Regions from separate parts of the Erwinia sp. L03-1 genome, predicted to be linked through region 1. Evidence: predicted binding sites of a transcription regulator. Region 1 holds the regulator's gene; each other region holds the start of a gene.

Region 1 (7,894 bases):
TGACCACGGCAGAGATTTGCAAAATTCTTATCTCAGAAAATAACCGCGAAATCTGGTTTAAACCGCGTGATGCGGAGCAGATGAAATATATCCTGCATAAAGGATTTGTTGGCATTGATGGAATAAGCCTGACGATTGGGGAAGTGACCAAAACCCGTTTCTGCGTACACCTTATTCCTGAAACGCTGGCGCGGACCACGCTGGGGGCCAAACGTCTGGGGGATCGCGTGAATATTGAAATCGATCCGCACACTCAGGCGATCATTGAAACCGTCGAACGCGTACTGGCACAGCGTGACGCCCTGCTTAGCCAGGCCGTCGCTCAGGACGCTCCAGAGCAACGCTAAACCGCCTCTGCGTTAAACAGCCTGTAAGCTTTAGCGGATAAAAGCGCCATAGCGAAATGCCAGGCATAAAAAGGCCGGCGTAAATTACGCCGGCCTTTTAGCGGAACAGGATTAATGCGGGACGCGAAGTCCCCCTTCAATTCCGTGCGTAAACATCACCTGCCAGAGCTGCATATGGCGCGCACGAAAGGCCCCTGCACAGGCATTAAGATAATAAATAAACATGCGTTTAAAGCGCTCACCGTACTTTTCAGAGAGCTCAGGCCACACTGCAAGAAAACGGTCAATCCACGCCATCAACGTGGTGTCATAGTCCGGGCCGAAATTATGCCAGTCTTCCATAACGAAGTGAGGTTCGCTGGCCTCAGCAATATGGCTTACCGAGGGCAGGCGACCATTAGGGAATATATATCTGTCCAGCCAGGGATCAACATTCTCGCCGGTCGTATTCGCCCCAATGGTATGCAGCAGGAAAAGCCCATCCGGCTTCAGATTTCGGTTCACCACGTTAAAGTAGGTGGCGTAATTCTTAGGGCCGACATGTTCAAACATCCCCACGGAAACAATCCGATCGTACTGTTCATTCAGATCGCGGTAGTCCTGTAACAGGATAGTGACATCCAATCCTTCACAGCGCTGCTGAGCCATTTTTTGCTGTTCGGCAGAGATAGTGACGCCAGAAACGCGAACGCCATAGTGACGCGCCGCATATTCTGCCAGCCCGCCCCAGCCGCAGCCGATATCCAGAAGGGACATACCGGGTGCTAATTGCAGCTTTTCGCAAATCATTTTTAATTTTGCATTCTGCGCATCCTCCAGCGTCCGGGCTTCCTTCCAGTAGCCGCAGGAGTACTGCATATGGGAATCAAGCATCAGAGAAAACAGATCGTTGCCGAGGTCGTAATGTTCCTTTCCCACAATCCACGCGCGCTTTCTTGACTGCTGATTGGTTAGTCTTGCGGCGGCAATACGTAAGGTATCTTTGAAATGATGGGGGAGTTTCTCATCGAGCTTCGCCAGTAATACGCGATGAAAGAACATGTCCATTCTTTCACACTCCCACCAGCCATCCATATAGCTTTCACCCAGCCCCAGTGAGCCTTCCTGTAGCACGCGCTTAAAAAAGGCAGGGTTGGTTACCTGGATATCCCACGGTCGGGTACCATTAATGTCGATATCTGCACTGCGCAACATCTCCTGAACGATTCTGTACCACTGATTCTCTTCCAGGCTCACTTCTTCTATACACGATGAACTCATAGTCTCTCCATCACCCTGTGTGGTTGATACCCGAGAAATAGAAAAAACAATTCCTACGGGATTTTGAGAATACGCACTCGCTAGCGTACGTTTGATTTCCGGCGTTACAGAGGATTGAATATAAATATTAGCAGAGTAGAGCAACGGGGATGCACGGATTAAAACCCAGACTACCCTGTCAGAATTGAAAATTTACCTTTTATTTCTCGTTTAACCGTCAGACTTGCTAAAAGCATAAGAGGCCTGGCAGGTATTCCCGATATCCTTCACCCTGCTGGCAGGTTATCTGCCAGCATAGCGGAGGGTTATCAGGCGGAAATTGTTATTTTTTTACCCAGCGAAACGAGTATATGCTCACCCCTGACAATATTCAAATGTTTATTGTTAGGTTGCTAACTAAAAGTATTCAGCAGGTTAACGACTACTTTCAGCGCGATGCAGTGACGTTTCTGCCGCTTTTGTACGCTGTAAAATATAGCCGATTATGGCAAATAGGACAGTCGACAGCATAACCAGCGAGGTAGACCACAGCGGGCGGGTAAGAAATGAGGAGATCAGCAGGCTGGCCACGCAGCAAAGCCCCAGCTGGAGCGTATTTTGCAGCGCCGCGGCCTTACCGCTGGCCTGTGGGAAGGGAAGCAGGGCATTCGAGACAACAATCGGATACAGCGCACCGTTCGCCAGGGCAATGCCGCAGAACGGCAGCAGCAGCGCATACACAGAGGGGATCGCCTGCTGAGCCGCGATAAAAAATGCAATAATGCTCAGGCTGTACAGGCCAAGCAGCCAGGGCAGAAGTGAGCCGCCTTCCGTACGCTTAAGCAGGGTTCGGCAGCCATAGCCGCCGGTCAGAAAGGCCAGCGTCTGAGGGAAGTAGCTCAGGCCAATGCTGCCAGGTGACATGCCCAGCGCGGATAAGATAAACGGCGAACCGGTCAGCCAGGCAAAGAAGCTGGCAGAGCAGGCGGCGTACATCAGCACGTTACCGCTGTAAACAGGAGATTTCAGCAGGGTTAGAAAACCCGTCTTCTTATCGCCGTTTTTTGGCATAACGCGTGGTGTTGCTGTCAAAAAGAGCGTGCAAACCAGCAGTAGTAGCGTAATGACCATCAGGGCAATAAAAATTGCGCGCCAGCCGAAATGGTTGAGCAGCCAGGCGCCTAGCAGGGGAGCCAGTGCCGGAGAGAGTGCTACCAGCGGCATGATTGTGGCAAAAACCTTGCTGGCCTGGGTGGCGGAATAGCGGTCAATCACCAGCGCCTGCCAGGTTACGGCGGCCGCGCAGATGCCAATGGCCTGCACAAAGCGCAGCACCAGCAGCAGGGTGGCATTGTGCACCCACCACATTCCGGCACAGCTGATGGCAAACAGGCTCAGACCCATTAGCAGCACCGGACGACGGCCGATTCGATCGGAGAGAGGGCCCCATATCAGCTGCGCACAGGCAAAGCCCGCCAGAAAGAGACTCAGGCTGGCACCGATCGCTCCCGCGTCGGTTTGCAGATCCTGCTGCATCAGCGTAAAGGCAGGCAGATACATATCGGTGGCCAGAAAGCCGATGACGCTAAGCAGCGCCAGGTAAAGGGTAAAAAGTTTTGCAGGCATTTTTTTGCTCTTAATTTCAGAAGAATATAACGGCGCAGAGTGTAAATGCGTGCCAGAGTCGTTGTGAAACGCTAATATTTGTCCATTGCGTTCAAAAAATTTGCAGGCAAAAAATGTGGTCAGAACATTCCCTCGAAGTGATTGATGCCGTTGCCCGAAACGGCAGCTTTACCGCCGCGGCTGCTGAGCTGCACCGGGTCCCCTCCGCTATCAGCTATACCGTACGTCAGCTGGAAGAGTGGCTGGCCGTTCCGCTGTTTACACGCCGTCATCGCGATGTCGAACTGACCGAGGCGGGACGCTACTTCATTCAGGAGGGGCGGAGCGTAATCAAAAAAATGCTTGCCACCCGGCGTCAGTGCCAGCAGGTAGCAAACGGCTGGCGCGGGCAGCTAAATATCGCCGTAGACAGGATAGTGAAACCCCAGCGCACCCGGCAGCTGGTTGTCGATTTCTACCGTCATTTCCCGGATATGGAATTACACCTTTCCCCGGAGGTGTTTAATGGCGTGTGGGATGCGCTGGCGGATGGCCGGGTAGATGTAGCGATTGGCGCAACTCAGGCAATACCCGTTGGCGGGCGCTTTGCCTTTCGCAATATGGGCGCGCTGAACTGGCGCTGTGTGGTTAGCGCCCGCCATCCTTTGACAGAAATCTCAGGACCGGTCAGCGAGGAAGCCATCCGCGAATGGCCCTCTCTGACGCTGGAAGACACATCCCGCGCGCTGCCCAAGCGCACTACCTGGACGCTGGATAATCAGCGTCGGCTGGTGGTGCCCGATTGGGAGAGCGCTGCGGACTGCCTGCTGGGCGGGCTTTGCGTCGGAATGGTGCCAGGACATTTTGCCCGTCCGCTGCTGAGCAGCGGCGCATTAACTGAACTTGTGCTTACCGCGACATTCCCCGACAGCCCCTGCTGCGTCAGCTGGTCGCAGCAGCAGGCCAGCCCCGCGCTGGGCTGGCTGCTCGACTATCTTGGCGACACCGGGACGCTCAATAATGAGTGGCTGAACGAGGGGGCAGAGGAATGAGCAGGCGGCTAATGGCGTTAGCGGCGATAGTCTACAAAGGGACCATCCGCCACTGAACGACGCTCGATCAGGCTGGGATGAACTTCAATCGTCTGTGGCTCCTCACGCTTGCTGGTAATACGATCCAGCAGCATTTCAAAGGCCGTTTCGCCCAGCCTCTCTTTTGGCTGGTGAACGGTGGTCAGGGCCGGGGTGAAGTAGCGCGCGTTGCGCACGTTATCATAGCCGATGACCGAGATATCCTGGGGAACGCGCAGACCCATCTCATCAGCGGCACAAATCGCCCCCATCGCCATAATATCGCCGCCGCAGAATACGGCGGTAGGCCGCTGCTTCTGGGATAAAATTTGCTGCATGGCACGATAGCCAGATTCGGGTTCGAAATCACCCTGTACCAGCCACTCATCGCGCAGGGTGATCCCCGCTTCGGATAGCGCCTTTAGAAAACCGGCATGACGGCCACCGCCGGTGTTACGCTCCAGCTGACCGGGAATGACGCCAATATCGCGATGGCCGCGCTCAATCAGATAGCGGCCTACCAGATAACCGCCCTCAAAGGCGTTATCCAGCACCGTATCCGTAAAATCACCGCGTGACTCGCTCCAGTCCATGACGACCATAGGAATATTTCGGTTATCTTCAAGCATCTGGATCAGTTCATCAGGATACTCGGAGCACATCACCAGCAGGCCATCGACGCGCTTTTGCGCCATCATTGACAGATACGCCTGCTGTTTGACCAGATCGTTGTGCGCATTGCCCAGAATCAGGGTGTAACCGCTGGCAAAGCAGCTGTTCTCCACGGCTTCAATAATCTCGGCAAAGTAGGGTGCCTCGCTGGACGTTGCCAGCAGGCCGATGGTCCGGGTGTGATTAACCTTGAGACTGCGGGCGACCGCACTTGGCGAATAATGCAGTTCGCGGATGGCAGTCCATACTGCTTCCCGCGTGGCTTCGGCCACAAAGCGCGTTTTATTAATGACGTGGGACACCGTGGTGGTCGACACCCCGGCGCGTTTAGCCACATCTTTGATTGTTGCCATGAAATCACTACTCCTGTACTTACCGCAACTTGCTGATAAGTATATTGTTAAACGATTGCCTGAAACGGCAAAATCCGTCGCCGTTTTTTATGAATATTCGGTGGCGTCAGTAAGGAAAAGGGGGCAGTCAGCCAGGCCTGTTGCGTCGGTTGCAGACCGCGAACGCAACCCGTTGCGCAACGAAATGGAATTCTAACAAGGCTGAGCAGAGAAAACGAGATTTTTACCGCCGGGTGTGGGAAAATTGATGGTGACACAAACTGTAAGGGTATAAAGGAGTATCTGTGGACACCGATCTGAAATTGTCTCTGCTAACCACCGTTAGCGCGCTGTTAATGATTATTATTTTCAGCTTTACCGCCGTCATGCACTAAAAAAAAAGGCCGATCGTCAGATCGGCCTTTTTATATTCACTACGCGACGCGGAGATTAGCGGATCGTTCTGGGTGTCATCACCCGACGTGCGCCGATGTAGTGACTTTGCCAGTATTCATCAGCCAGCGCGCTAACCTGAATATCTTTTCCGGTACGAGGCGACTGAATAAATTTCCCGCCGCCAAGATAAACGCCTACGTGATCCGCTGTGCCGCGTCCGTTAATGCGGAAGAAAACAAGGTCGCCTTTCTCCAGCTCGCCGCGTTTGATGTTCGCCGCATCGCGCAGGTGATACATCTCATTGGCGGTGCGGGGGATCTTAAACTTAACCAGATCCTTGTAGGCATACCACACCAGGCCGCTACAGTCGAAGCCCGTTTTAGGCGATGTTCCGCCCCACTGGTAGGGTTTACCCAGCTGGCCCATCAGCTTGTTCATCGCCGTCTGACGCGCTTTTTGATAACGCGCCCGGTGTGCCTTGCTCATTTTTAGTGGGGCGCTAAGTACCTCGGCGGTCAGTTCTTCACCCTGCTCGACGGATTTGCCACGACGGTGACCATAATGCTTTTTACCCAGACTGGCCTGCAAAGCGGCTTTGTGCCTGAGGCCAGATTTCCGGGAGTGGGACGATACAGGCTGCGGCGCGAGCGTTTTTTTGGCCTTAAGGCGGGTGGCGGGTATACGGCGTGACTTGCGGGTGGACTCTTTAACTTTTTTCGTTACGCTACCCTTCACCTGCCGCCGCTTACGACGATCGTCCTCACGGGCGGCACTGCCTTCCACCTTATGGTGGTTTGCATTAACTGGAGCATGTGGCGATGCGTGCGCCACATTAAAAAAGAGCTGCGCGAAGGCCAGCATCAGGAGCGTGATAAGTAAACGCATCGTTACCATTAACTGTTTATGCTCCCGCCAGAGGCAGAAGCTCGGCTAAATTAGGATATCTGCTATACGGCAGACAAGTGAGCGCAATTCTAATCTAACTCTTTAACAAAAGGTAAGGTCTTTTTTGTTTCAATGATGTACAACAAGTAATTGTTGGCAATTTCAGCATAATCAGCTGGTTATGTGCTCATCAACCCGGGGTAAGCCGTGACAGCAGCGGCGTCAGGCTCAGGCAAATGTTATTTTGTTGTTTTTACCGCTGGATAATTCGCCACGCGGAACCCCCAGGATAATTCCCTTACTGAAAATGTCGTTTTCATCAGGGGGCCAGAGTCGCTACAATAAATAAACACGAAGTATCCGTTATAGGAAGGCATTTATGAGTACTGTTGAGAAAATTGAGCGCCAGATAGCAGAAAACCCGATTCTGCTGTATATGAAAGGTTCTCCGAAACTGCCAAGCTGTGGCTTTTCAGCACAGGCCGTTCAGGCGCTGTCAGCCTGTGGCGAACGTTTTGCCTATGTTGATATCCTGCAGAACCCGGATATTCGTGCCGAGCTGCCTAAATACGCTAACTGGCCGACCTTTCCACAGCTGTGGATCGACGGTGAGCTGGTGGGCGGATGCGATATCATCATCGAGATGTATCAGCGCGGTGAACTGTTGCAGCTAATTAAAGAGACGGTGCAAAAATATCCGTCTGACGCGGCTGAGTAAGTTTTCGCTGGGTTTGCAAAGCGGGGATCGACGATCCCCGCTTTTTTTATGCCTCGCTGTCGGCAATGGGCAGCGGCCAGCCACCCAGTCGCTTCCAGCGGTTAACCAGCTCGCAGAACAGATCGGCGGTTTGCAGGGTGTCGTACAGCGCGGAGTGCGCCTGGCTGCTATCGAAAGGCATACCGGCCGCGAGGCAGGCTTTAGCCAGCACCGTTTGTCCCAGCACCAGCCCGCTCAGCGCAGCGGTATCAAAGGTCCCGAAGGGATGAAACGGATTACGCTTCAGGCCTGACCGCTCCGCCGCCGCATTCATAAAGTTAAGATCAAAGGTCGCATTATGGGCCACCATAATGGCGCGATTGCAGCCCCGCTCTTTGATGCCCTTACGCACCATCTTGAAAATGGCATGCAGCGCCTCATATTCACTGACCGCGCCGCGCAGCGGATTGCCGGGGTCAATGCCGTTAAACGCCAGTGCTTCTGGCATCAGGATAGATCCTTCAAACGGCTCAACGTGGAAGTGAAGCGTTTCGTCTTTCTCCAGCCAGCCATCCTCAGTCATTCTCAGCGTGACGGCGGCGACTTCCAGTAGCGCATTGGTTTTAGCGTCAAACCCGGCGGTTTCCACAT
Region 2 (7,894 bases), 1.8 Mb from region 1:
GCTTCCGACATCCTGGCCGGTGCGCCAGGCGGCAGCAACCGTCTCCGCCAGCGACATGACGTCGCGCAGGCCTAAATTAAATCCCTGTCCGGCAATAGGGTGCAGGGTCTGCGCCGCATTACCTACCAGGGCCAGCCGGTGTGAGGTGTGCTGAGAGGCGGCCTGAAGCCGCAGCGGGTAGCTGTGACGCTGGCCAACCTGGGTAAAACGGCCCAGCCGCCAGCCAAAGGCGCGCTGCAATTCGGACAGGAAGCGCGTATCGCTCCAGGCGTCAACCTGCGGCTTATCCATCAGCGGATGACACCAGACCAGCGAGCTGCGTCCTGCCGACATCGGCAGCAGCGCCAGCGGGCCATGCTCGGTGAAGCGCTCCCAGGCCCTTCCCCGATGAGGCTGCTCCGTAGAGACGTTGGCGATAACGGCGACCTGCTGATAATCCTGCTGCTGCCACTGTATGCCGCAGGCCGCGGCAACGGAGGAGTGCGACCCGTCTGCCGCGACCAGCAGCTGGGCCTCCAGGCTTTCGCCGTCATCCAGCGTCACGCTGATGCTTTCCTGCGAACGTGAAACGGTAGCCACTTTAGCCGGGCAGCAGAGACGCACGCCGGGGGCCTTTTGCAGCAGGGTAAACAACCGCCGTCCCACCTCATGCAGTTCAACCACCTGACCCAGCGCCCCGATGTCATAATCGGCCGCATCCAGCGACACAAAGGCCGCATGGCCGCGATCGCTGACGTGAACGTGCGTGATCGCCGTGGCGCAGGGTTTTAGCACGGGCCATAAATTAATGGCTGCCAGCTGCTGGCAGGTGCCATCCGCGACGGCGATGGCGCGACCATCATAGCCTGGGTGCGCACGCGACCCCGGCTCGCTGGCCTCAACCAGCGTTACCGCCACGCTTCCCTGAGTGAGAGACGAAATGGCCAGTGCCAGCGTCGCGCCAGCCATGCCGCCGCCCGCAATAATAATGCTCATTGTGCTTTCGCTGCCGCCATCAGGGCCTCAATCTCGTCTGCTTCTTTCACCACGCCTGCGGTGAGGTTCTCATTCCCCTCTGCGGTAATAATGACGTCATCCTCGATGCGAATGCCGATACCGCGATATTCCGCTGGCACGTCGGCGTCTGGCGCGATATAGAGCCCTGGCTCAATGGTAATCACCATGCCGGGCTCAAGTACGCGGTCACGATCGGTCCCGTAGAAACCGACGTCATGGACGTCCAGCCCCAGCCAGTGGCTCAGGCCATGCATAAAGAATTGTCGGTGTGCCTGCTCTTCAATCAGGGTGTCGACCTCCCCTTCCATCACCCCAAGCCGGACCAGCCCGCTCACCATAATACGGACAACCTGTGCATTGACTTCGCGGATGCTGGTGCCGGGGCGAAACAGCCTCAGCGCCGTATTCAGCGACTCCAGCACAATGTCGTAAATGGCACGCTGCGGCGCTGAGAACTTACCATTCACCGGGAAGGTGCGGGTGATATCTCCGGCATACCCCTGATATTCACATCCGGCATCAATCAGCACCAGATCGCCATCGCGCATGCGGCTCTCGTTTTCGGTGTAGTGCAGAATACAGCCGTTCTCACCCGCACCCACGATGGTGTTGTAGGAGGGGTAGCGCGCACCATGACGATTAAATTCGTGGTGGATTTCACCTTCCAGCTGATACTCAAACATGCCTGGCCGACAGGCTTGCATCGCGCGGGTATGCGCCAGGGCGCTGATACGTCCGGCTTCACGCAGCAGCGCCTGCTCTTCGGGTGACTTAATCAGGCGCATTTCATGGACCCAGGGGCGCCAGTCAGTGAGCGTCGACGGGGCAAAACGGTTTTGCCGCGCGCCGTTACGCAACGTTTCCAGTGCAGCAAACAGCAGGCCGTCGGCGACAGGGTAAAGCCCCTGCGCATGGTAGACCACATCCAGCCCGTTCAGCAGCTGGGGCAGCTGCTCGCTGATAGCGTCCCAGGGGAGCGCACGGTCAACGGACAAGGCGGCCGGTGCGGCATCCTGGCCCAGACGGCGACCGAACCAGATTTCCGCCGTAAGATCGCGCACGCGATTGAACAGCACGCTGTGACTATGGTTTTCGGCGCTTTTGATCAGCACCAGTACGGCTTCAGGCTCGTTAAAACCGGTGAAATACCAAAAATCACTGTTCTGACGGTAAGGGTACTCGCTGTCATTACTGCGGGTCGCCTCCGGTGCGGCGAAAATCACCGCCGCGCTGGCGGGTGCCATTTTAGCCAGCAGTGCCTGCCGGCGACGAACGAACTCTTGCTGTATCATCAGCTCTCCTGGGGCAATCCTTGTGGGTCACCGTCCGCTAAATAATTGCGCGTCATACCGCTGCACGTTGTTGCGTAACCCGCCTGCACTCTGCATTCACTGGAACAATCCTTTAGTGCAGAGTCGGTTTTTTCACTTCCACTGCGGTCGGGACCACATGAGTAAAGGTATCATGGCAGAGCAGCGCGGCAACGCGAACGTATTCGATCACCTCCTCCAGCGACTGCTCCAGCTCTTCCTGATCTTCGTCTTCATCGTAGCCCAGTTGCGCGATAGTGCGCAGGTCGTCAATCGCCTCACCCGTTTCTCCGGTGACTTTATCCAGCTTTGGCTGAGAAACGCCCAGCCCCAGCAGGAAATGATTGACCCAACCGGCCAGCGCATCGGCGCGGTCAAAGACGGTGATGTCATCGTCCTGGGGCAGATACAGCTGAAACAGGAAGCCCTCCTCCTCCAGCGCGTCAACAATGCCCTGGTGCAGCTGCTGAAGCGGCAGAGCAAGCGACTGAGAGAAAGCCATTCCTTCATTGGTCAGGTCATGAACCAGCGCTTTCCAGCTGGTGTCATTGTTACCGCCGCAGATCATTCCGCTGATCAGACCGTGCATTTCAGCAGGCGTCATTCCCACGCCCTGCTGCGTCAGTACTGAGGCCAGCTGGTCATAGCCCGGCATTGTGTTTGTTAGTGGCATACGTTTTGATCGTCGTTGGCTGGATGAGTTCGTGGTATGCTACCACCAGGTGCCTCAACGATTCCAGAAAGGGGTTGTTTCTTCTGTTAGGGGTAGTTATAGTGGCGCCCCTCTCAACCCATTGAGTGGTATAGAGATTGGCGGCGCAGTAATCATTCAGGATGGTGGCATGTCTGCACAACCCGTAGATTTACAAATTTTTGGCCGTTCTTTACGAGTAAATTGTCCGCCTGAACAGCAAGATGCGCTGAATCTGGCTGCCGAAGACCTCAATCAGCGGTTGCAAGATTTAAAAGTTCGCACTAGAGTCACAAATACCGAGCAGCTGGTTTTTATTGCCGCGTTGAATGTTTGTCATGAGCTGGCGCAGGAAAAAGGAAAAACCCGCGACTATGCCAGTAACATGGAGCAGCGTATTCGTATGTTGCAGCAGACTATTGAACAGGCACTGCTTGAGCAGGGTCGCATTACAGAACGTAGCGGTCCAAAGTTCGAATAACACCTCATCGTTTACTGTGATACAGTGACGGTGAAGTAAAAAATTCTCTGAGATGTTTGCAAGCGGGCCCGTCCCCTGAGCCGATATTTAATACCAACAGAGTGTGACGCTCTGTAACCTGTGTGCAAGCTCGGTCCGTCCGAGAAGCCTGATGGTTGCGACGGCATACTCACCTTGAACCAAGGGTTCAAGGGTTACAGCCCGCGGCGGCATCTCGGAGATACCCCATTTTTACCCCGCTTCGCATCTGAACGGGTTCTGTTTTCATCCCCTGGCTACTGAACGCCTTTTCCTCTAAGGCATCTGCTTACTCTAAGGCATCTGCCGCGAAAAAGCTAAACCCCCACCCCCCATCCGACTTAGCCGTGCCTGTTCCACACATAAGCTACTCATAAGCCGCACCGCCAATAAGCTGCATCCCGTTACCGTAAGCAAAAGCCGCTTTGCCGCTTTCATCAAGATTGCATTGATTCAGAAACTGCCTCGCATCATTACCGGGTCGAAATAGATAAGGGTAGTCGGTAGAGAAGAGAATTCGCCCGACGCCCACAATGGCTACCGCCCTGTTCAGGAATCACCCGAAGGGCGGGCAGACGATCGAATAAGGCTGTGCTGAGATGACGGTTTGCCCGGTCGGGGTCGAAGTTTCGTTGTTCCTGTGGCAGAATTCTGATGGATTAGGTTGTATACCGCGCTAATGATTCTGAGTCATTGCTGCGATCGGCCCGTAGATAATCCGCTTTCGGACCCGCCACTCAGCCAGGGTGATGTTTATGAATATAAGCCTTCCCACTCGCCAGGAGATCCGCACGCGCGCTCGACACCTTCGGCGTAACCTGACGACAGAGCAGCAGCTCAATGCAGCTAATCAGGCAGCTATCCTCGCAATGAATTTTGCGCCGGTACAGCAGGCCCATAAGGTCGCACTTTTCCTCTCTTTTGACGGTGAACTCAACACAAAACCGCTGATAGCCGAACTGAGGCAGCGCGGTAAACAGGTGTATCTCCCGGTTCTGCATCCGTTTTCCACAGGCCAGCTGCTGTTTATTCGCTACGATGCCAGCACCCCGCTCACACCTAATCGCCTGGGTATTCCCGAGCCGCCGCTGGATATTCGTAATCTGGCAACGCTCAGCGATCTGGATGTGCTGATGGTACCTCTGGTGGCGTTTGATGCGCAGGGGCAACGGCTGGGTATGGGTGGCGGTTTTTATGACCGGACGCTGCAGTACTGGCCGCAGCATGGGCTGTTACCGGTAGGGTTGGCTCACGATTGTCAGCAGGTGGAGGCGCTACCTGGAGCAGACTGGGACGTGCCGCTGCCGGTAATCATTACGCCCTCTAAGGTTTGGCAGTGGTGAATACGGCGTTTTGAGTGCATCAGGTAAATACACGAACCTGAAGTCAGCAAATTTAAAAGCGAGTCGACATATTCAAATTCGATAATCGTTTAAATTCAAAAAAATAAGAACTTCGTAAATACGAAAATGGTTTTACTAAAAGCAGCTGAAATAAGGATACTGCGCTCAGGGAGCGGCGGGCAAGGATGCCCGCTCGCGACCGGGAAGTCCGGCCTGGAAACCCGGTTAAACTACACCGCACAGCCGTATTAAGGCGGGCGGACAAGTCAATTATCAGTAAAGCAGACGGGCACGGATAGTGCCTGGAATCGCCTTCATTAGCTGAAGTGCCGTATTCGCAACCTCATGTGATGCGTCGATATCAATCACCACATAGCCCATCTGCGGTGTGGTTTGCAGATACTGTGCGGCAATGTTGATGCCCTGCCCGGCAAAAATGTTGTTAAGTGCCGTTAGGATACCCGGGCGATTCTCGTGAATATGCAGTAAACGACTCTGCTCACCGTGCATCGGCAACGAGACTTCCGGGAAGTTAACCGCTGAGAGCGTTGAGCCGTTGTCGGAGTATTTCGCCAGCTTGCCCGCGACTTCGACGCCGATATTTTCCTGCGCTTCCTGCGTTGAACCACCAATATGCGGCGTCAGGATCACATTATCAAATTCGCAAAGCGGTGAATTGAACGGATCGCTGTTGGTCGCAGGTTCTTCCGGGAATACGTCAATTGCCGCCCCGGCGAGATGTTTGTCGGCCAGCACCTTACACAGCGCAGGAATATCTACCACCGTCCCGCGAGAGGCATTAATCAGCAGCGAGCCCGGTTTCATCATCGCCAGCTCCTCTGGCCCCATCATATTCTGCGTCGATGCCGTTTCCGGTACGTGCAGGCTAACCACGTCGCTCATATTCAGCAGCTCGGACAGGTAGCGCACCTGCGTGGCATTACCCAATGGCAGCTTGTTCTCAATGTCGTAGAAATAGACGTGCATCCCCAGGCTTTCCGCCAGCACACCCAGCTGCATGCCAATATGACCGTAGCCAATGATACCCAGCTTCTTGCCGCGCGCCTCATAGGAACCCGCCGCCAGCTTATTCCAGACGCCCCGGTGGGCTTTGGCATTGGCCATCGGTACGCCACGAAGCATCAACAGCAGTTCACCGATTACCAGTTCAGCAACGGATCGGGTATTGGAGAAAGGCGCATTAAAAACCGGGATCCCGCGCTTCGCTGCTGCATTAAGGTCAACCTGATTGGTTCCAATGCAGAAACAGCCCACCGCTACCAGCTTTTCAGCCGCTGCGAAGATCTCTTCGCTAAGATGCGTGCGTGAGCGGATACCGATAAAGTGCGCATCACGAACGGAGGCTTTCAGCGACTCACTGTCCAGCGCGCCTTTATGAAATTCGATGTTGGTATAGCCTGACGCGCGCAAATTATCGATCGCGCTCTGGTGTACGCCTTCCACCAGCAGGAACTTAATCTTATCTTTCTCCAGTGATACTTTTGACATTTCCCGACCCTATTTATCAGACTTCAGAAGGAGCTGACCTCACAATATTTTTCAGATATAAGGCAGCCTTCTGTCAAAGTATCAAAATCTACGCCTGCGGCAATACAAACGATTGCCCGGCAGGCAGCATGGCAGCGACGCATCAGGGGGCAAACTGGCAGATAATCACGGTGTAAAGCCTCGCGCCAGTGCGATCGGCCGACCTGCGGAGTTTATGTGATATAAGTCACTATATTTCCAGGTCTGAAAGAAAAGATGTTTTTTAACTAAAATTATCCCGCGCCCTGAGGCGCAGGTCAGATCCTCACTGAAGGACTTTAACGCCCTCTGGCGTACCGATTAAGGCAATATCGGCACCGCGCGCCGCAAACAGCCCGACAGTGACCACGCCAGGCAGTGCATTTATCGCCTTTTCCAGCGCGACGGCATCCATAATTTGAAGATTATGCACGTCGAGAATATCGTTACCGTTATCAGTCAGGACATGCTGACGGTATTCCGGCAGCCCACCCAGCTTGACCAGTTCACGCGCCACATAGCTACGCGCCATCGGGATAACCTCAACTGGCAGTGGAAAATGACCCAATACGTCCACCTGTTTGGAACTGTCAGCGATGCAGATAAATTTTTCGGCCACGGCGGCAATAATTTTTTCACGCGTAAGCGCAGCACCGCCGCCTTTGATCATCTGAAGGGAGGCATTAATTTCATCAGCGCCGTCGACATAAACCGACAGGGAGTCAACCTCGTTCAGATCGAAAACCGGTATTCCCAGCGCTTTTAATAACGCGGTAGAGGCATCGGAGCTGGATACGGCTCCTTCAATCTGGTGCCTGACAGACCCCAGCGCATCGATAAAATGAGCGGCGGTAGACCCCGTACCTACGCCAACAATCGTTCCCGGCTGTACGTATTTCAGTGCGGCCCAGCCGACCGCCTTTTTCAGTTCATCCTGCGTCATAATATGTTTAGAATCCGTACTGATACTGTGTGCGCGTAGTATAAAACAACCCTTGCAGAAAACAGTGCATTTGTTGTCAGTCTGGAAGACAGCCCACAAACAAGCGGAGGGTTAAGCACGTTATTGCGCAGGGAAAGCGAGAAAAAATGTGGCATAGTGCTGATTCCTCACCTGAAAGAGATCAAACGAACAATGAAACGCCCGGATTATCGTACGCTTCAGGCGCTGGATGCAGTCATTCGCGAGCGCGGTTTTGAGCGTGCAGCACAGAAACTTTGTATTACCCAGTCCGCCGTTTCCCAGCGTATCAAGCAGCTGGAAAACATGTTTGGTCAGCCGCTGCTGGTACGTACCGTGCCGCCGCGACCCACCGAACAGGGGCAAAAGCTGCTGGCGCTGCTTCATCAGGTTGAGCTGCTGGAAGAGGAGTGGCTGGGTGATGAAAACGGCGGTACCACCCCGCTTCTGCTGTCGCTGGCGGTCAACGCCGACAGTCTTGCAACCTGGCTTTTACCTGCGTTAAAAACGGTATTAACCGACTCTCCGGTTCGCCTGAATCTCCAGGTGGAAGATGAGAGCCGCACT
Region 3 (7,894 bases), 1.2 Mb from region 1:
TTAACAGAAAGCGTCCCTTCGCTGGGCTTTTCCAGAAAATTAATACAGCGCAGGAAGGTACTTTTTCCCGAACCCGATGAACCGATAATACTGATCACATCACCGGCGTCAGCCCGCAGTGATACGCCCTTCAGCACCTCATGCTCACCGTAGCGCTTATGCAGTTCAGTTACGTTTAATTTATTTTCGGCCATAATTTTGCTCAATGAGTCGATGAGGGTTTAACGTGCGCCAGCCAGCGTTTCTCCGCCATGCGGAACAGACTAATCAACACATACGAGATAATCAGGTAGAGGATGGCGGCAATGCCAAACGCCACGAACGGCTGATAGGTGGCGGAGTTAATATCCCGCGCCACCTTCAGCAGGTCCGGTACGGTCGCGGTAAAAGCCAGCGCCGTGGAGTGCAGCATCAGGATCACTTCATTACTGTAGGCCGGCAGCGCGGTGCGCAGTGCGGAGGGCAGAATAATGCAGCGATAAAGTTTAAAAGGAGAAAAGCCATAAGCGCGGGCCGCTTCAATTTCACCATAAGGGACAGCACGGATCGCACCGGCGAAAATCTCGGTGGTATAGGCACAGGTATTCAGCGTGAGTGCCAGCAGCGTACAGTTCAGCCCGCTGCGGAAGAACGCGTTAAGCAATTCGTTGCCCTTTACCACCTCCAGCGTGTACATACCGGAATAGAAGATCAGCAGTTGAACATAGAGCGGCGTACCACGAAAAATATAGGTAAACAGCCAGACCGGAAAACGCACCGCCCTGATGGGGGAAACGCGGGCAATGGCCAGCAGTACTGCCAGGCATCCGCCCAGCACAACGGAAATAATCAGTAGCCACAGGGTAATCGCCACGCCGGAAAAGCGATAACCGTCCGTCCACAGCAGGGCTTTCCAGTATTCCTGAATAATATCGATCATAAGTCAGCCCTTTTTACACCCACCGAATACCGGCGTTCCAGCCACCACAACACGCCGTTAGAGAGCGTGGTAAATATCAGATAGATAATGCCGGCCACGATGGCAAACCAAAACGGCTGCCAGGTACTTTTTCCCGCCAGCTGCGTTGCCTTAACCACATCTTCCAGCCCCAGTAACGAAACCAGCGCCGTTGCTTTCAGTATGACCTGCCAGTTATTACCGATACCGGGCAGCGCATAACGCATCATCGCCGGGAACAAAATGCGGCGGAAAGTTTGTGAAGAGGAGAAGCCGAACGCCGTCGCTGCTTCCACCTGCCCTTTTGACACCGCCATCCAGGCACCGCGAAAAGTCTCGGTAAAGTAAGCGCCATAGATGAAACCGAGCGTAATAATACCGGCCACCATCGGGTCGATATCAAACTGGCTAAGCCCCAGCAGGTCGGTAAGCTGGTTAAGGGCAATTTGCAGGCCGTAAAAAATCAGCAGCATCAGAACCAGATCGGGCACACCGCGAATTAGAGTGGTGTAGCCTCCAAAGATTATCCGCAGTGGACGATTAGAGGAGAGTTTGGCGCCCGCACCAACCAAACCGAGGATGACCGACAGCAGCACCGAGCTGAGGGCCAGCTCAAGCGTAACCAGCGCGCCCCTGAAAATGACATCAGAATATCCATACAGCATAAGCATTTCCTGTCTTAAATTTCACTACGCGTTTTACCGACAGCAGGCAGGTAAAACAGGAGCCGCCATTTTCGGCAAGCCCCCTGACAGGTTTTCTTAACCGCCGTACACGTCAAAGTCGAAATATTTTTTAGCCAGCTTGTCGTAGGTGCCATCTTTACGCATCGATTCAAAAGCTTTGTCGATGGCCGCCTTCAGATCGGTTTCATCTTTGCGCATGCCTATTCCGGTTCCCACGCCAAAGATCTTCTCATCCTTCACCGCCGGACCGGCAAAAGCAAAGTTTTTACCCGCAGGCTGTTTCAGGAACCCTTCGCTGGCGGCAACCTCATCCTGGAAAGCCGCATCAATTCGACCCGCCGTCAGATCCTGATACACCTGGTCCTGGTTTGCATAAGGCGTGATGGTTACGCCTTTTGGACGCCACTCCTGATTTGCATAGGTTTCCTGCGTGGTACCCTGAAGCAGTCCGATAGTTTTGCCCTTCAGCGAGTCCACGGTTGGCAACAGTTTGGAGCCTTTTGGCGCAATCAGACGGGCATTGGCTGCAAATAATTTTTCAGAGAAGGCGATCTCCTGCTGACGTTTTTCGGTAATCGAGAGGGAAGAGATAATGGCATCAATCTTCTTCGCCTTAAGCGAGGGGATCAGCGCGTCAAAATCGCTCTCTACATACGTACATTTGGTCTCCATACGTTTGCAGATCTCGTTAGCGAGATCGATATCAAACCCAACCAGCTGCCCCTGGGCATTCTTTGATTCAAAGGGGGCATAAGTAGGATCGTTACCAATGCGCAGCGTCTTCGGTGCGGCAGCAAATGCGCTACCTGCGGAAGAGAGAGCCAGCAGCAGAGAAAGAGCCAGGACCTGCTTTTTCATAGATTACCCTCAAGATGAACTTTTATTATGGCGTTATGATCTGTTCGCGCCGTTATGGCCAATGTTATTTGCAGGTTTCATGCCACTTTTACGCGGGTGTGCCCCACGGTTGCGCAGCCCGGTCGCCACGCTCTGTTACAGCGTAAGCGCCCGGATTCTGAGGAAATATATAGCAGATTTGTTGAGGCGGAGCGGCGGCAATGTTGCATTTTGGTGCATCAGATGCACGAAATGCGATTCAGCGCCCGCTATTGCACTAATGTCGGGCAGGGAAGCGAATTTTATGCACCCTGCCAGCGCGTAAACAGATCCTTATCAAGTTCGATATCAAACTGATCTATCACTCTGTTAACTGTCTGATCGACAATATCCATTATCTGCTGAGGACGGTGATAGAAGGCAGGAACGGGGGGCATAATGATTGCGCCTAACTCCGCCGCGCTGGTCATCATACGCAGGTGCCCAAGGTGCAGCGGCGTTTCCCTTACGCAAAGTACCAGCCGACGACGCTCCTTCAGCACCACGTCTGCCGCGCGGGTTAGCAGCCCGTCGGTGTAGCTGTGAACAATGCCGGAAAGGGTTTTCATTGAGCACGGCAGGATAGCCATCCCTTCGGTCTTGAATGAGCCAGAGGAGATGCTGGCAGCAATATCGCGCGCATCGTGAACCACATCGGCCATCGCCTGGACCTCACGCAGCGAATAATCGCTCTCCAGCGCCAGGGTTTGTCGCGCCGCCTGACTCATTACCAGGTGCGTTTCCACCCCGCTGACCTGCTGCAATATTTGCAGCGTGCGAACGCCATAAATCACGCCGCTGGCGCCTGAAATGCCAATAATGAGTCGTTTCATGGTTAACCTGCTTTAATCATTGAAAGGCCAGCTCCCGCCCGCCAAAAAAACAAATGGGCCGGAATCGCTTCCAGCCCATCAACTCTGTTGCACTCTCGCTAAGGGTATTAGCCTTCGTTGTGCATTTCCAGGTTTTCTACTTCATTCTGACGCGCCATTGCTTTGGCATCGTCATTGCGTAACGACTGGAGATACTCAAGATAGCGCTGATCGACATCTTTGGTCACGTAGATACCGTTAAAGACCGAGCACTCAAACTGAACGATATCCGGGTTTTCTTCACGTACGGCTTCGATCAGGTCATTCAGATCCTGGAACACCAGCGCATCTGCACCAATCAGCTGGCGGATCTCTTCCACTTCACGTCCGTGCGCAATCAGTTCCGTCGCGCTGGGCATATCAATGCCATAGACGTTAGGGAAACGCACTTCCGGTGCCGCTGAGGCAAGGTAGACTTTTTTCGCGCCTGCCTCACGGGCCATCTCGATAATCTGTTCGGAGGTGGTCCCACGCACGATGGAATCATCAACCAGCAGGACGTTCTTGCCGCGAAACTCCGCGCGGTTAGCGTTCAGCTTACGGCGCACGGCGCTGCGGCGCTGGTGCTGCCCCGGCATGATAAAGGTGCGGCCGACATAGCGGTTTTTAACAAAGCCCTGACGATACGGCTTGTCGAGGATGCGGGCGATCTCCAGCGCGATATCGCAGGAAGTTTCCGGAATGGGGATCACCACATCAATATCCAGATCTTCCCACTCACGGGCGATTTTCGCGCCCAATTTGGTGCCCATGCGCACCCGTGCACTGTAGACGGAGATTTTGTCCAGGAACGAGTCCGGGCGGGCAAAATAGACGTACTCAAACAGGCAGGGATTGAATTTCGGGTTTTCCGCGCACTGACGGGTGAAAAGCTGGCCCTTCTCGGTCACATAGACCGCTTCGCCCGGCGCCACATCGCGCAGGAATTCAAAGCCCAGGGTATCAAGTGCCACGCTCTCAGAGGCCACCATATATTCACAGCGACCGTCCTGCATGCCGCGTTTGCCGATAACCAGCGGGCGAATGCCGTTAGGATCGCGGAAAGCGACCAGGCCATGGCCAATAATCATTGCCACGCAGGCGTAAGCGCCGCGAACGTGCTGATGCACGGCCGCAACCGCCGAAAAAATATTCTCTGCTTCCAGCGGGTAGTGCTGAAAACGATCCAGCTCCTGCGCAAAGATATTCAGCAGGATTTCAGAATCGGAGGTGGTGTTCACGTGACGACGACCGCTTTCAAACAGCGCGCGGCGCAGTTCGTGGGCATTGGTCAGGTTACCATTATGCGCAAGTGTGATGCCGAAAGGCGAGTTGACGTAGAAGGGCTGCGCTTCAGAAGCACTTGAGCTTCCGGCAGTAGGATAGCGTACGTGGCCAATCCCCATATTCCCCTGCAAACGCTGCATATGGCGGGCTTCAAATACATCGCTAACCAGACCGTTTGCTTTACGCAGGCGGAAGCAATTCAGTGCATCGATGGTGACAATGCCAGCGGCATCCTGCCCACGGTGCTGTAGCACCGTTAACGCGTCATAAATCGACTGGTTGACCGGCATAAAACCGGCGATTCCGACAATACCGCACATAGGGTCATTTCCTCATAAGCCGCAACCCCGGCTCAATTACCGGGGCAAAAAACTCGACGTGCTTTTCAGATAGTCAAAAAACCACCTGATGATGTAGCTGAACTGGGGGACCAGCTGGGACTGTTGCCAGTCCGGGCTTTTAGAAAAGCCGGTGAATGTATCAAGGAAGAACAGCATCGCCGATACGATCAGCACGCCGCGCAACGCCCCGAAACAGACGCCGAGTACCCGGTCAGTACCCGACAGCCCGGTTTTTTCAACCAGTGAACCAATAACGTAGTTGACGATGGCCCCGACTAACAGCGTGGCAACGAACAACACCGCAATAGCGATCCCATTTCTGACCAGTTCATCGTTGAATCCAGTGAGCCAGACGGCCAGGAAGGCGTAATAATGACTGGCGACAAAAAATGCGCATCCCCAGGTGACGAGTGATAAAGCTTCCCGAACGAACCCGCGGATCAGGCTGACCAGTGCCGAAAAACCGACAACCGCAATAATGACGTAATCTATCCAGACCATGAACTCTTCCAGCGACTGTGCCCCTGCCTCAGATCCCGCCTCTTGTTGCCTGTGAGAAACGTGCTTCACCATGCAGAAAAAGAGGACGTAACCGGAGTTCGGGGCGAATTCTAACAGAAAAAGAAAACGTTTGCGTACGGTTTTCCTTTGCCAGTTTAATTAAAATGTTGCGCAAAAATAATACGCACTTATGTCGTCTCTCATCCGCTCATGAGGATGCTGCACTCTGATAAAGTAATTATTTGATTCATAATAAATAATGGAGCAACTGGGAGCGATAATGCAAGGGACTCAGGCACGCAATTAACTGCTTTGTAAGGCTGAGGCTTTCAGATTAACAGGTACAGACTAACAGTCCACGGCGCTGAACAACCCTGCGCAAATCACAGGCACCCTCTATGTTTCCTGTACCCTAATACCCACGTCGCTAACGCTGTTCCTTCATCGCGAATACCAACGTACTTATGCTGTTCCTTCATCGCGAGCACCAACGTGCTTATGCTGTTCCTTCATACCGCGAATACCAACGTGCTTATCCTGTTCCTTCATACCACAAGTAGCCCCGCAGCCCCGCAGCCCCGGGATTATCCCTGATCCACAGGTCTGCGAGGCAGGTTATCAGTGCGCGCTGTAGGGTTTAACCACGCCGCCCAGTCCGGAAATTCCCTGTAGCTCACCAACGGCGGCCTGCATTTTCGCTTTGGAGGCGTCGGGGCCGACATAAAGGCGGGTGATTTGCCCCTGGACCGGCGTAGAGGGCTGAGTAAAGGCCCGGTAGCCGGACAGACGCAGTTTCGCGACGATCTCATTCACCTTAGCCGCATTTTTCAGTGCGCCCAGCTGTACGACCCAGGCCTGGCCTGACGGCGCGGCTTCCGGCTGCGCTTTCTGGCGCGACTCCGCTACAGTGGTGGATTCATCTTCTGCGGAGGGCCGCGGCTTTTCAACCAGCTTCGGCGCAGGCTTTTCAACCGGTTTCGGTTTTTCCACCGGCTTCGGTTTTTCGACGGGCTTCGGCTTTTCAACCGGCTTCGGCTGAGCAGCCGGTTTAGATGGCTGGACCGGAGGCGGTGCGACCACATCCGGCTCGTTTACCGACTGCGGCGCCGTTGAACCGCTCTCAGCCTGCGAGCTGTTCTCACTGTTGCTGCCCATCGTCGCGGCACCTTCCGGTGGCTGGGCGGGCAGTGGTTGTGTTACCGACGGAACCATATCGGTTTCCTGCTGATCGCCCGGTTTTGGCACCAGCGGGATTGCCGCAAACTCTTCTTTATAGTGCTTCTTTTTACCGTCCAGCAGCCCTGGCAGCACGATCACGCCCAGCGCCACAATGATGATGGTTCCGACTAAACGGTTCTGAAACTTACTTGCCACTGCCGTTCTCCGCTTCTATCGTTTCCATTACCTGAGCTACGGTATGGAATGAGCCACATACCAGTACAATATCCTGTTCCGCTGCCTGCTTCAGTGCCTGGCGATATGCGTCAGCCACGCTGGAAAATGCCTTCGCCGCGGGCAGATACGCCATCAGCTGTTCAGCCGTGGCACCGCGCGGCCCATCAAGAGGCGCGCAGTACCAGCTATCGATCACCGGGCTGAGGCAGGCCAGCGTACCGGCGATGTCTTTGTCGTGCAGCATACCGACCACGGCATGGGTCCTGCCAACGTCAGGCAGCTCGCCTAATCGTTCGGCGAGGTAAGCCGCCGCATGAGGATTATGCGCCACGTCAAGGATTACCCGTGGCCCCTGTGCGACGGTCTGGAAGCGCCCCGGTAACACGGCCTTAGCCAGCCATTCGCGCAGGATAGCCTCATCCACTTTCAGCGGCGATGCACGCAGCGCAGCCAGCGCCGTCGCCGCATTGGGTAAGGGCACCTGCGGCAGCGGCAGCCCGCTCAGCGTACCCTGTGCATCGCTGAACGACCAGCAGTGCGCCTGGGCGGTATATGACCAGTCATGACCCCGCCGGAATAAATGCGCCCCCAGTGAATCAGCCACTTCTGCGATAGTGTCTGGCATATCGGGCTCGCCCACGATGGCGGGTTTCCCGGCACGGAACACGCCCGCCTTTTCACGACCAATACTTCCCCGATCCGGCCCAAGCCAGTCGGTATGGTCGAGCGCGATGCTGGTGATCACGGCCACATCCGAATCTACAATATTGGTGGCATCAAGACGGCCACCCAGCCCGACCTCAAGGATCACCACGTCAAGCGCCGCACGTTTAAACAGCCACAGGGCGGAAAGCGTGCCGTATTCAAACCAGGTCAGCGAGGTTTCACCGCGCCCTGACTCGATATCGACAAAGGATGCAATATGCTCAGATTCAGCCAGCTCTTCGCCCTGAATACGCACGCGCTCGGTATAGCGAACCAGATGGGGCGAACTGAAGACGCCGACGCGATAGCCAGCCG
Region 4 (7,894 bases), 1.5 Mb from region 1:
GAGAGCACGTAGCGCTCCTGCGATTCGTTACACCATACCTCCAGCGGGCTCATTCCCGGCTCATCGCTGAGGATGTCGCGGAGGTTGAAGCGACCGCCACGACCGCCGTCGCTAACCAGTTCCGGCATGGCGTTTGACAGGCCGCCCGCGCCCACATCGTGGATAAACTGAATCGGGTTGTCCTCGCCCAGCTGCCAGCAGCGATCGATCACTTCCTGACAGCGACGCTCCATTTCCGGGTTGTCACGCTGTACCGAGGCGAAGTCCAGATCGGCATCAGACTGCCCTGACGCCATAGAGGAGGCTGCGCCGCCGCCCAGGCCGATATTCATCGCCGGACCACCGAGAACGATCAGCTTCGCGCCCACGGTAATTTCACCCTTCTGTACGTGGTCGGCGCGGATATTCCCCATGCCACCCGCCAGCATAATCGGCTTGTGGTAGCCACGCAGCTCAATGCCGTTGTGGCTGTTTACCTCTTCTTCATAGGTGCGGAAGTAGCCATTCAGCGCCGGACGTCCAAATTCATTATTGAATGCCGCGCCGCCCAGCGGGCCATCCGTCATGATATCCAGCGCCGTGACGATGCGTTCCGGCTTGCCGAAATCTTCTTCCCACGGCTGTTCAAAGCCTGGAATACGCAGGTTGGAGACGGAGAAGCCCACCAGCCCCGCCTTCGGTTTAGCACCGCGGCCTGTCGCACCCTCATCGCGAATTTCACCGCCGGAACCGGTCGCGGCGCCCGGCCAGGGGGAGATTGCCGTAGGGTGGTTGTGCGTCTCCACCTTCATCAAGATGTCGGTCTGTTCCTGATGAAAGTCGTACTGATGCCGCTCGGCGTCGGCGTAGAAGCGACCTACCGTCGAGCCTTCCATTACCGCCGCGTTATCTTTATAGGCAGACAGCACGTAGTCAGGCGTTTTCTCGAAGGTATTCTTGATCATTTTGAACAGCGATTTTGGCTGCTGCTCACCGTCAATGATCCAGTCGGCGTTGAAGATTTTATGGCGGCAGTGCTCGGAGTTCGCCTGAGCAAACATATAGAGTTCAATGTCGTTTGGATTGCGCCCGAGGGTCTGAAATGCGCTAAGCAGGTAATCGATTTCATCCTCTGCCAGCGCCAGGCCCAGCCTGCGGTTGGCCTGCTCCAGTGCGCTACGTCCTTCGCCCAGCGCATCGACGCTCTGGAGTGGCGCTGGTTCGTGCTGAACAAAAAGTTGTTCAGCCTGGCCCAGCTCAGTCAGCACCACTTCCACCATCCGGTCGTGCAGCATCATACCCAACTGCGACCAGTGTGCGGAGGTCAATGACGGGCCTTTAATGTAAAAAGCCAGCCCCCGCTCAAGACGCCTGACCTGCGGCAGACTGCAGTTATGGGCGATATCGGTCGCTTTTGACGACCAGGGTGAGAGCGTGCCGGGACGAGGCGTTACCAGCAGCAGCCGTCCTTCGGGGGTGTGTTCGGCGAGAGAGGGGCCATATTTCAGCAGGCGCTGCAGGCGAACCTTGTCTTCTGCATTTAGGGGCGCGCTGACATCGGCGAAATGGACGTACTCAGCGTATATATCACTCACCGGCAGGTGAGCGTCCTGAAAGCGGGCCAGCAGTTTGTTAATACGAAATGCCGACAGAGCGGGCGAACCACGCAGAATTTCCATCATCAAAGATCTCTCGTCTTCGAAGCGCCGGGCGACGCTTCTTTGGGCGCAACAGGGAAAACGGGGGCCATTATAGAGAATCCCCGCCCTTTACGAAACCGTTTGCGCAGAATATATCGACCTGCGGAATTGGCTGAAAATCACCCAATTCCATATTAATTCTGTTGCGCAAGGGACATGAGTTGCGCAAAATGCCCCACGCTCGGGAGCCAATACAAACAACATATACTGCCGCTAAAGGCAGAAACCTGAGCGAATTAGAGAGATAACTATTTGAAACACCTAAAATTTAATTATCTTTTCATCGGGCTGATCACCGTGCTGCTCGCGCTGGCACTGTGGCCTGCGATCCCCTGGCATGGGGGGTCGCAGGACCGTATTGAGCAGATAAAATCGCGGGGCGTTCTGCGTGTCAGCACGCTAAATTCCCCGCTGACTTACTACACCATCAATAAAGCACCGGCCGGTATGGATTACGAGCTGGCGAAACGTTTTGCCCGCTATCTGGGCGTTAAGCTACAGGTAACCGTTCGTCAGAATTTGAGTGAGCTGTTTGACGACCTGGACGACGATCGGGCTGACGTGCTGGCGGCGGGACTGATTTATAGCAGCGACCGGTTGAAACACTTTCGTACCGGACCCGCCTATTACTCCGTTTCACAGCAGCTGGTTTACCGTATGGGTCAACCGCGCCCTAAAAGTCTGGCAGACCTGAAGGGGCGCCTGACGGTGGCCTCCGATTCTGCTTATCTCTCTACGCTGCGAAACATGAAGCAGGCGCAGTATCCGCATCTCGACTGGGCCATCTCCACCGATCAGAGTCCCAGCACGCTGCTGGAAGCGGTCGCTGACGGCAAACTTGATTATACCGTGGGCGATTCCGTCTCCATTGCCCTGCTCCAGCGGATCCACCCGCAGCTGGCGGTGGCGTTTGATATCACGGAAGAGGAGCCTGTCACCTGGTATATTCAGCGTGACCGCGATGACAGTCTGGATGCGGCGATGCTTGACTACTTCAATGCGATGGCTGAAGAGGGGGCGATGGCACGGCTGGAGGAGAAGTATCTCGGACATGTCGGCACCTTCGACTATGTTGATACGCGCACCTTCCTGCGCGCCATTGATGGCACGCTGCCCGCCATTCGCCCGCTGTTTGAAAAGTACGCCAGCGCCATCGACTGGCGCCTGCTCGCCGCGATCTCCTGGCAGGAGTCACACTGGAACCCGCAGGCAACCTCCCCTACCGGCGTACGCGGCATGATGATGCTGACGCGCAATACGGCAGAGAGCCTGGCGGTCAGCGATCGTACCGACCCGGAGCAAAGTATTCGCGGCGGCAGTGAATACCTGAAAAAAATGATGGAAAAGATCCCGCAGACGATCCCGGAAGATGAGCGGATTTGGTTTGCGCTGGCGGCCTATAATATGGGCTATGCCCATATGCTGGACGCGCGAACGCTGACGCAGAAGCAGAATGGCAATCCGGATAGCTGGGCCGACGTGAAGCTGCGCCTGCCGATGCTCAGCCAGAAACGCTATTACAGCCAGACCAGCTATGGCTATGCGCGCGGGCAGGAGGCCTATAACTACGTGGAGAATATCCGTATTTACCAGCTCAGCCTGGCGGGATATTTACAAGAGCAGGAGCGCAGGCTGGCCCAGCAGGCCGCACTTGAGGCTCAGCTGGGCCACGCCTATCCGGCGGTGGAACCGCAGATCGCGCTGAACTGATGGGCTAATGGGCTGATATTGTGCGGTGGTGGAGCGGTATGACGCGCCGTTGTTTAGCCCGTTTTATCGCCGGAAGCCTGTTGCCGCGCTAACTCGCGCTGCGCTTTTTTCTCGACACGCCGCTGGCGGAAGAAGTCGCTAAGCAGGGAAGCACAGGCTTCCGCCCGGATCCCCTGCTCAACTTTCAGCTGATGATTCATGCCGGGATGGCCCAGTACATCCATCAGCGAACCGGCCGCGCCGGTTTTCTGATCTTTGGCTCCAAATACCAGTCGGTCGATACGGCCATGGACCATCGCGCCCGCACACATCACGCAGGGTTCCAGCGTGACGTAAAGGGTCGTATCACAGAGCCGATAGTTTTTCAGCGCAATACCGCCCTGCCTGATGGCCATAATTTCCGCATGCGCGGTAGGATCGTGATGACCAATGGGCCGATTCCAGCCCTCACCAATAATCTGACCATTCTGCACCAGAACGGCCCCGACGGGCACCTCGCCCTCTTCCCATGCCCGACGCGCCAGCATTAACGCATGGTCCATCCAGAATTCGTCGTCTGTGGTCGTATTCACCTGAGTCTCCAGCTTAAAACGCCGGGCATTATATACGCCTGCCCCTGAAATAACATATGTGCAGGCATCAGGCGTCGTGAGAAGAGGCGGGCGGGAAGAGAAGACTATTCCAGCTGCTGGAGCTGTCCCTGCGGCGTCACCCGCCAGCGGTGCTGGCAGAAAAACAGCAGCGGGTTATCCTGCTTGCTGTCGCTGTAGCCGCTATAGAGTTGCAGAGGCGTACCGATCTGCTCCTCAAGCTGCGCGACTTTTTCATGCCCCAGGCAGCGCATTGCCAGCAGGCGACCACCGTAACCGCGACGCATCTGGCTGGCAATCAGCTTCACTTTCGGCAGAAAGGCCGAGTCGAAATAGACCTGCTCTACCAGCGGCTGTGGGGAACCGGTGATCAGCCAGACGTCGGCGTCGGAACTGTTGAGATAGTCGGTCAGGCGCTGCTGCACGACGGGAAAAGCCGTGACGCGCTGGCGAAACCAGGTGGCAAAGGTTTTTTCCCGTGCACAGAGCCGGGCTTCACTGTGGCCAAAGGTGATCGACCATAGCAGCAGGCTCATTGGCCAGCGCGCCGCCCGCCCGCTGATCAGCAGGCCAGCACCGATGACCGGCAGCAGCGGCACTACCAGTAGCAGGTTGAGCGGTTGCCGCCACAGCAGGTAGCGCATAAAGGTGCCAAACATATCCTGCTGATGCAGCGTGCCATCAAGATCGAAAAAAACTACGCGTCGTTGCTGACCGGTTATCAAACATTACTCCCTGGATATCATTAAATTCTGTACTTTGTGCCGTGCACGATACTCATACCTTAGCAGCGATAATGATGAACGCCAACGCGACGCCCCGGCGTAGCGGCTGTCACACTGCATTGTGGACGCTAATGCTACATAGAGCTGTGCGTAATACTTTGCGCACACGGTTGTATCATGCAAAACGCAGACACGGCGTAAATCCCTCCCTGGCGCCTCGGCTCACGCATCTCTGCGCTCGCCGGCTTATCTGCCTGGCTCCACCTGGAGCGCTATAAGTACCGCTATTGAGTTAGCAGCGCGTTAGCTTATGCTTTATCTCCGAGGGCGGCACGGAGAAATCCATTATGCTTTGCCAGCCCTGCGCTTGCCTGCGCGGCTGAAAGGCCGGTAAGCACCATCAGCACGGCGGGTTTCACCTCATAGTGGGTCTGCTTTAGCGCATGCTCCGCTTCCTGTGCCGTACAGCCGGTGGCCTGACACACCATCCGGCAGGCTCGATCGACCAGCTTAACGTTGGTTGCCTGCATATCTACCATCAAATTCTGATAGACCTTGCCGACTTTAACCATCGCGCCGGTAGAGATCATATTCAGCACCAGCTTCTGCGCCGTACCCGATTTCAGCCGGGTTGAGCCGGTCAGCGCCTCCGGCCCCACCACCGGAGAAATGGCGATTTCAGCCTCTCGGGCAATGGGCGAATCCGGGTTACAGGAAACCGCCGCCGTACGGCAGCCCAGCTGGCGGGCAAAACGTAATCCCCCTATCACATACGGCGTTCTGCCAGAGGCGGCCAGCCCAACAACCATGTCGGCTGAGGTCAGGTTTAGCGCCTGCAAATCATCAATTCCCAGCTGCTCGCTGTCTTCAGCGCCTTCGACCGCCTTAAGCAGCGCACCGGGGCCGCCTGCAATCAACCCAATAACCTGGCCGTGAGGGACGCCAAAGGTTGGCGGGCACTCAGAGGCATCGAGCACGCCCAGACGCCCGCTGGTACCTGCGCCCATATAAATCAGCCGCCCGCCTGCACTAAACGCGGCAGCAGCCGCCTCAACGGCCTGCGCAACCTGGGGCAGCGTCAGACGGACGGCTTCCGCCACCTTTGCATCCTGCTGATTGAATGCCGTTACCATCTCAAGCGTTGAGAGGCTGTCGAGATCCATTGTTTCACTATTGCGTGTTTCCGAAATCAGGGTACCAAGATTCATAACGGGCTCATGTGTGAATTTTTAATTCAGTAATATAACCTGGTAAGGAATATTATATTCGCAGTCGGGCATCGGGGCTCACTTTTAGTGATGTTATGCGATAACCGTGCCGCAGCGCTACCGGCAGGCTATTATCAGTCTCTTTCGTTCAGGAAATTGTTACTCTCAGGAGAGATAAATCAATGAGTTCACTACTGCGCATTCGTCAGCTCTATCCCAGTCTGGCGCTCAATGAGCGTCGGGTGGCTGATTTTGTATTGTCCCAGCCGGATCGTGCACGACATCTCAGCTCACAGAAGCTGGCGGAGGAGACCGGCGTCAGCCAGTCAAGCGTGGTGAAATTCGCGCAAAAGCTGGGCTATAAAGGCTTTCCTGCCCTCAAGCTGGCGCTGAGCGAATCGCTGGCCGGTAAAGATGCCCTCACCGTCCACAACCTGATCCTGAGTGACGATCCGCTGAAGGCGGTGGGAGAAAAGCTGCTGATGGAGAAGCAGTCAGCGATTCGCGCAACGCTGGATATTAACAGCGAGGCCATGCTGCTTGAGACGCTGAGGCTGCTGCAGGAAGCCAATCGCATTGTGCTGGTGGGGATTGGCGCATCGGGTCTGGTGGCAAAGGATTTCTCCTGGAAGCTGATGAAAATCGGCATGAGCGCGGTCGCCGAACAGGATATGCATGCCCTGCTGGCCAGCGTACAGGCGCTGGGCCCGGGCGATCTGCTGTTAGCCATCTCCTACACCGGCGAGCGACGCGAGATCAACCTCGCGGCCCAGGAAGCCCAGCGCGCCGGGGCGAACGTGCTCGCCTTCACCGGCTTTACTCCCAACACGCTACAGCAGCGCGCTAACCACTGTCTTTATACGGTAGCCGAGGAGCAGACCACGCGCAGCGCGGCAATCTCTTCCACCACCGCCCAGCTAACGCTGACCGACCTGCTGTTTATGGCGCTGGTACAGCGCGATCCCGAGCGGGCCGGGGATCATATCCGGCATAGCGAGGCGCTGGTGAAAAAGCTGGTTTAACGCCAGTCCTGTCAGGACAAGTCATTGTAAGGCACGGCAAGGCAAGCTTAACGCTGCATATTTAAAAAGTATGCTTTGCCGCTTTCCTTCTTTCAACAACCTGCTTATCACAATCTTCAATAAGACGTACTTAGGCATCTGCCGCCATGCAGTTCATAGTGAAGCTGTGTAGAAGAAGTCCGGTTTTTTATTTAGGGGTAACTAAAGAAATGTCAATGAAGAAGATGAGTTGCAGTGGATATCATAATAACGGACAATCTTACTGAAATGTAGAATTCGAGAGGCCGTATGAAAATTTTTGTTATCAATTTAAAAAAGTCAGCTTCCCGTAGAGAAGCTATCACCAGCCGCCTTGACGAACTGGGATTAGAATTCGAACTTTTAGATGCAGTCGATGGCCGTGACATGTCAGAAGAAGAAAGAAGAGCCCATACTAAAGAATTAAATTATGCTTTTTTGCCAGGAGAAATTGGTTGCGCATTAAGCCATCAAAAAGCATACAAAAGGATGATTGATAATAATATCTCAGAGGCGTTGATTCTGGAAGATGATGCACTTCTTCCTGACTGTCTTCCATCACTATTAAGCAATGAGATGCTAACCTCTTCTAAACCGGGAATATTACTACTTAGCAGGGTTAACAAATATATAAAAAAACCGACACGATCACTGAACGGATTTTTTTCAGTCCATTCAGTTCATAATGCAACCACTTCACATAGTTACATTATAAACTTAAGTGGTGCCAAAAAACTCCTTAAGAGTTTGTATCCTATATGGATGACTTCTGACAAATGGAGTTTATTCGAAGATTACTCCCTTGTTAATATTGAGGCTATTATTCCAGAACCCGTCACCCTGGGTGAAAATGCAAAAACCTCAACAATAAATCATAGCAAATGCGATAATGATATTTTAAAGGTAAAAAAAGAAACCTGGGACAAGCTAATGAAAAAAAGA

What was found. Region 1 encodes PurR, which represses purine synthesis genes. Its sites were predicted from a motif close to CANGCAAACGTTTGCNTG; they were not measured.
Region 2: a site for PurR is predicted at 6,450-6,467, ahead of serA (phosphoglycerate dehydrogenase). Genes of this name have one in related genera too.
Region 3: a site for PurR is predicted at 5,599-5,616, ahead of cvpA (colicin V production protein). Genes of this name have one in related genera too.
Region 4: a site for PurR is predicted at 1,750-1,767, ahead of purL (phosphoribosylformylglycinamidine synthase). Genes of this name have one in related genera too.

What each region holds. Positions count from the first base shown of each region.
Region 1 is NZ_CM178762.1:2,536,953-2,544,846, reverse strand. It holds gene AC4PCC_RS11735 (riboflavin synthase subunit alpha) at 1-347, shown strand, start outside; gene cfa (cyclopropane fatty acyl phospholipid synthase) at 459-1,607, opposite strand; gene punC (purine nucleoside transporter PunC) at 2,022-3,212, opposite strand; gene punR (DNA-binding transcriptional activator PunR) at 3,326-4,243, shown strand; gene purR (HTH-type transcriptional repressor PurR) at 4,261-5,286, opposite strand; gene cydH (cytochrome bd-I oxidase subunit CydH) at 5,571-5,660, shown strand; gene AC4PCC_RS11705 (C40 family peptidase) at 5,716-6,546, opposite strand; gene AC4PCC_RS11700 (Grx4 family monothiol glutaredoxin) at 6,926-7,264, shown strand; gene rnt (ribonuclease T) at 7,311-7,894, opposite strand, start outside.
Region 2 is NZ_CM178762.1:734,215-742,108, reverse strand. It holds gene ubiH (2-octaprenyl-6-methoxyphenyl hydroxylase) at 1-975, opposite strand, end outside; gene pepP (Xaa-Pro aminopeptidase) at 972-2,288, opposite strand; gene AC4PCC_RS03460 (YecA/YgfB family protein) at 2,401-2,979, opposite strand; gene zapA (cell division protein ZapA) at 3,149-3,478, shown strand; RNA gene ssrS (6S RNA) at 3,520-3,703, shown strand; gene AC4PCC_RS03445 (5-formyltetrahydrofolate cyclo-ligase) at 4,252-4,839, shown strand; gene serA (phosphoglycerate dehydrogenase) at 5,113-6,348, opposite strand; gene rpiA (ribose-5-phosphate isomerase RpiA) at 6,653-7,309, opposite strand; gene AC4PCC_RS03430 (LysR family transcriptional regulator ArgP) at 7,502-7,894, shown strand, end outside.
Region 3 is NZ_CM178762.1:1,334,220-1,342,113, reverse strand. It holds gene hisP (histidine ABC transporter ATP-binding protein HisP) at 1-194, opposite strand, end outside; gene AC4PCC_RS06255 (ABC transporter permease) at 203-919, opposite strand; gene AC4PCC_RS06250 (histidine ABC transporter permease HisQ) at 916-1,602, opposite strand; gene argT (lysine/arginine/ornithine ABC transporter substrate-binding protein ArgT) at 1,699-2,481, opposite strand; gene AC4PCC_RS06240 (UbiX family flavin prenyltransferase) at 2,763-3,332, opposite strand; gene purF (amidophosphoribosyltransferase) at 3,440-4,957, opposite strand; gene cvpA (colicin V production protein) at 4,994-5,479, opposite strand; gene dedD (cell division protein DedD) at 6,098-6,853, opposite strand; gene folC (bifunctional tetrahydrofolate synthase/dihydrofolate synthase) at 6,843-7,894, opposite strand, start outside.
Region 4 is NZ_CM178762.1:1,066,420-1,074,313, reverse strand. It holds gene purL (phosphoribosylformylglycinamidine synthase) at 1-1,661, opposite strand, end outside; gene mltF (membrane-bound lytic murein transglycosylase MltF) at 1,932-3,389, shown strand; gene tadA (tRNA adenosine(34) deaminase TadA) at 3,443-3,961, opposite strand; gene yfhb (phosphatidylglycerophosphatase C) at 4,066-4,704, opposite strand; gene murQ (N-acetylmuramic acid 6-phosphate etherase) at 5,013-5,912, opposite strand; gene AC4PCC_RS05005 (MurR/RpiR family transcriptional regulator) at 6,095-6,934, shown strand; gene AC4PCC_RS05000 (glycosyltransferase family 25 protein) at 7,223-7,894, shown strand, end outside.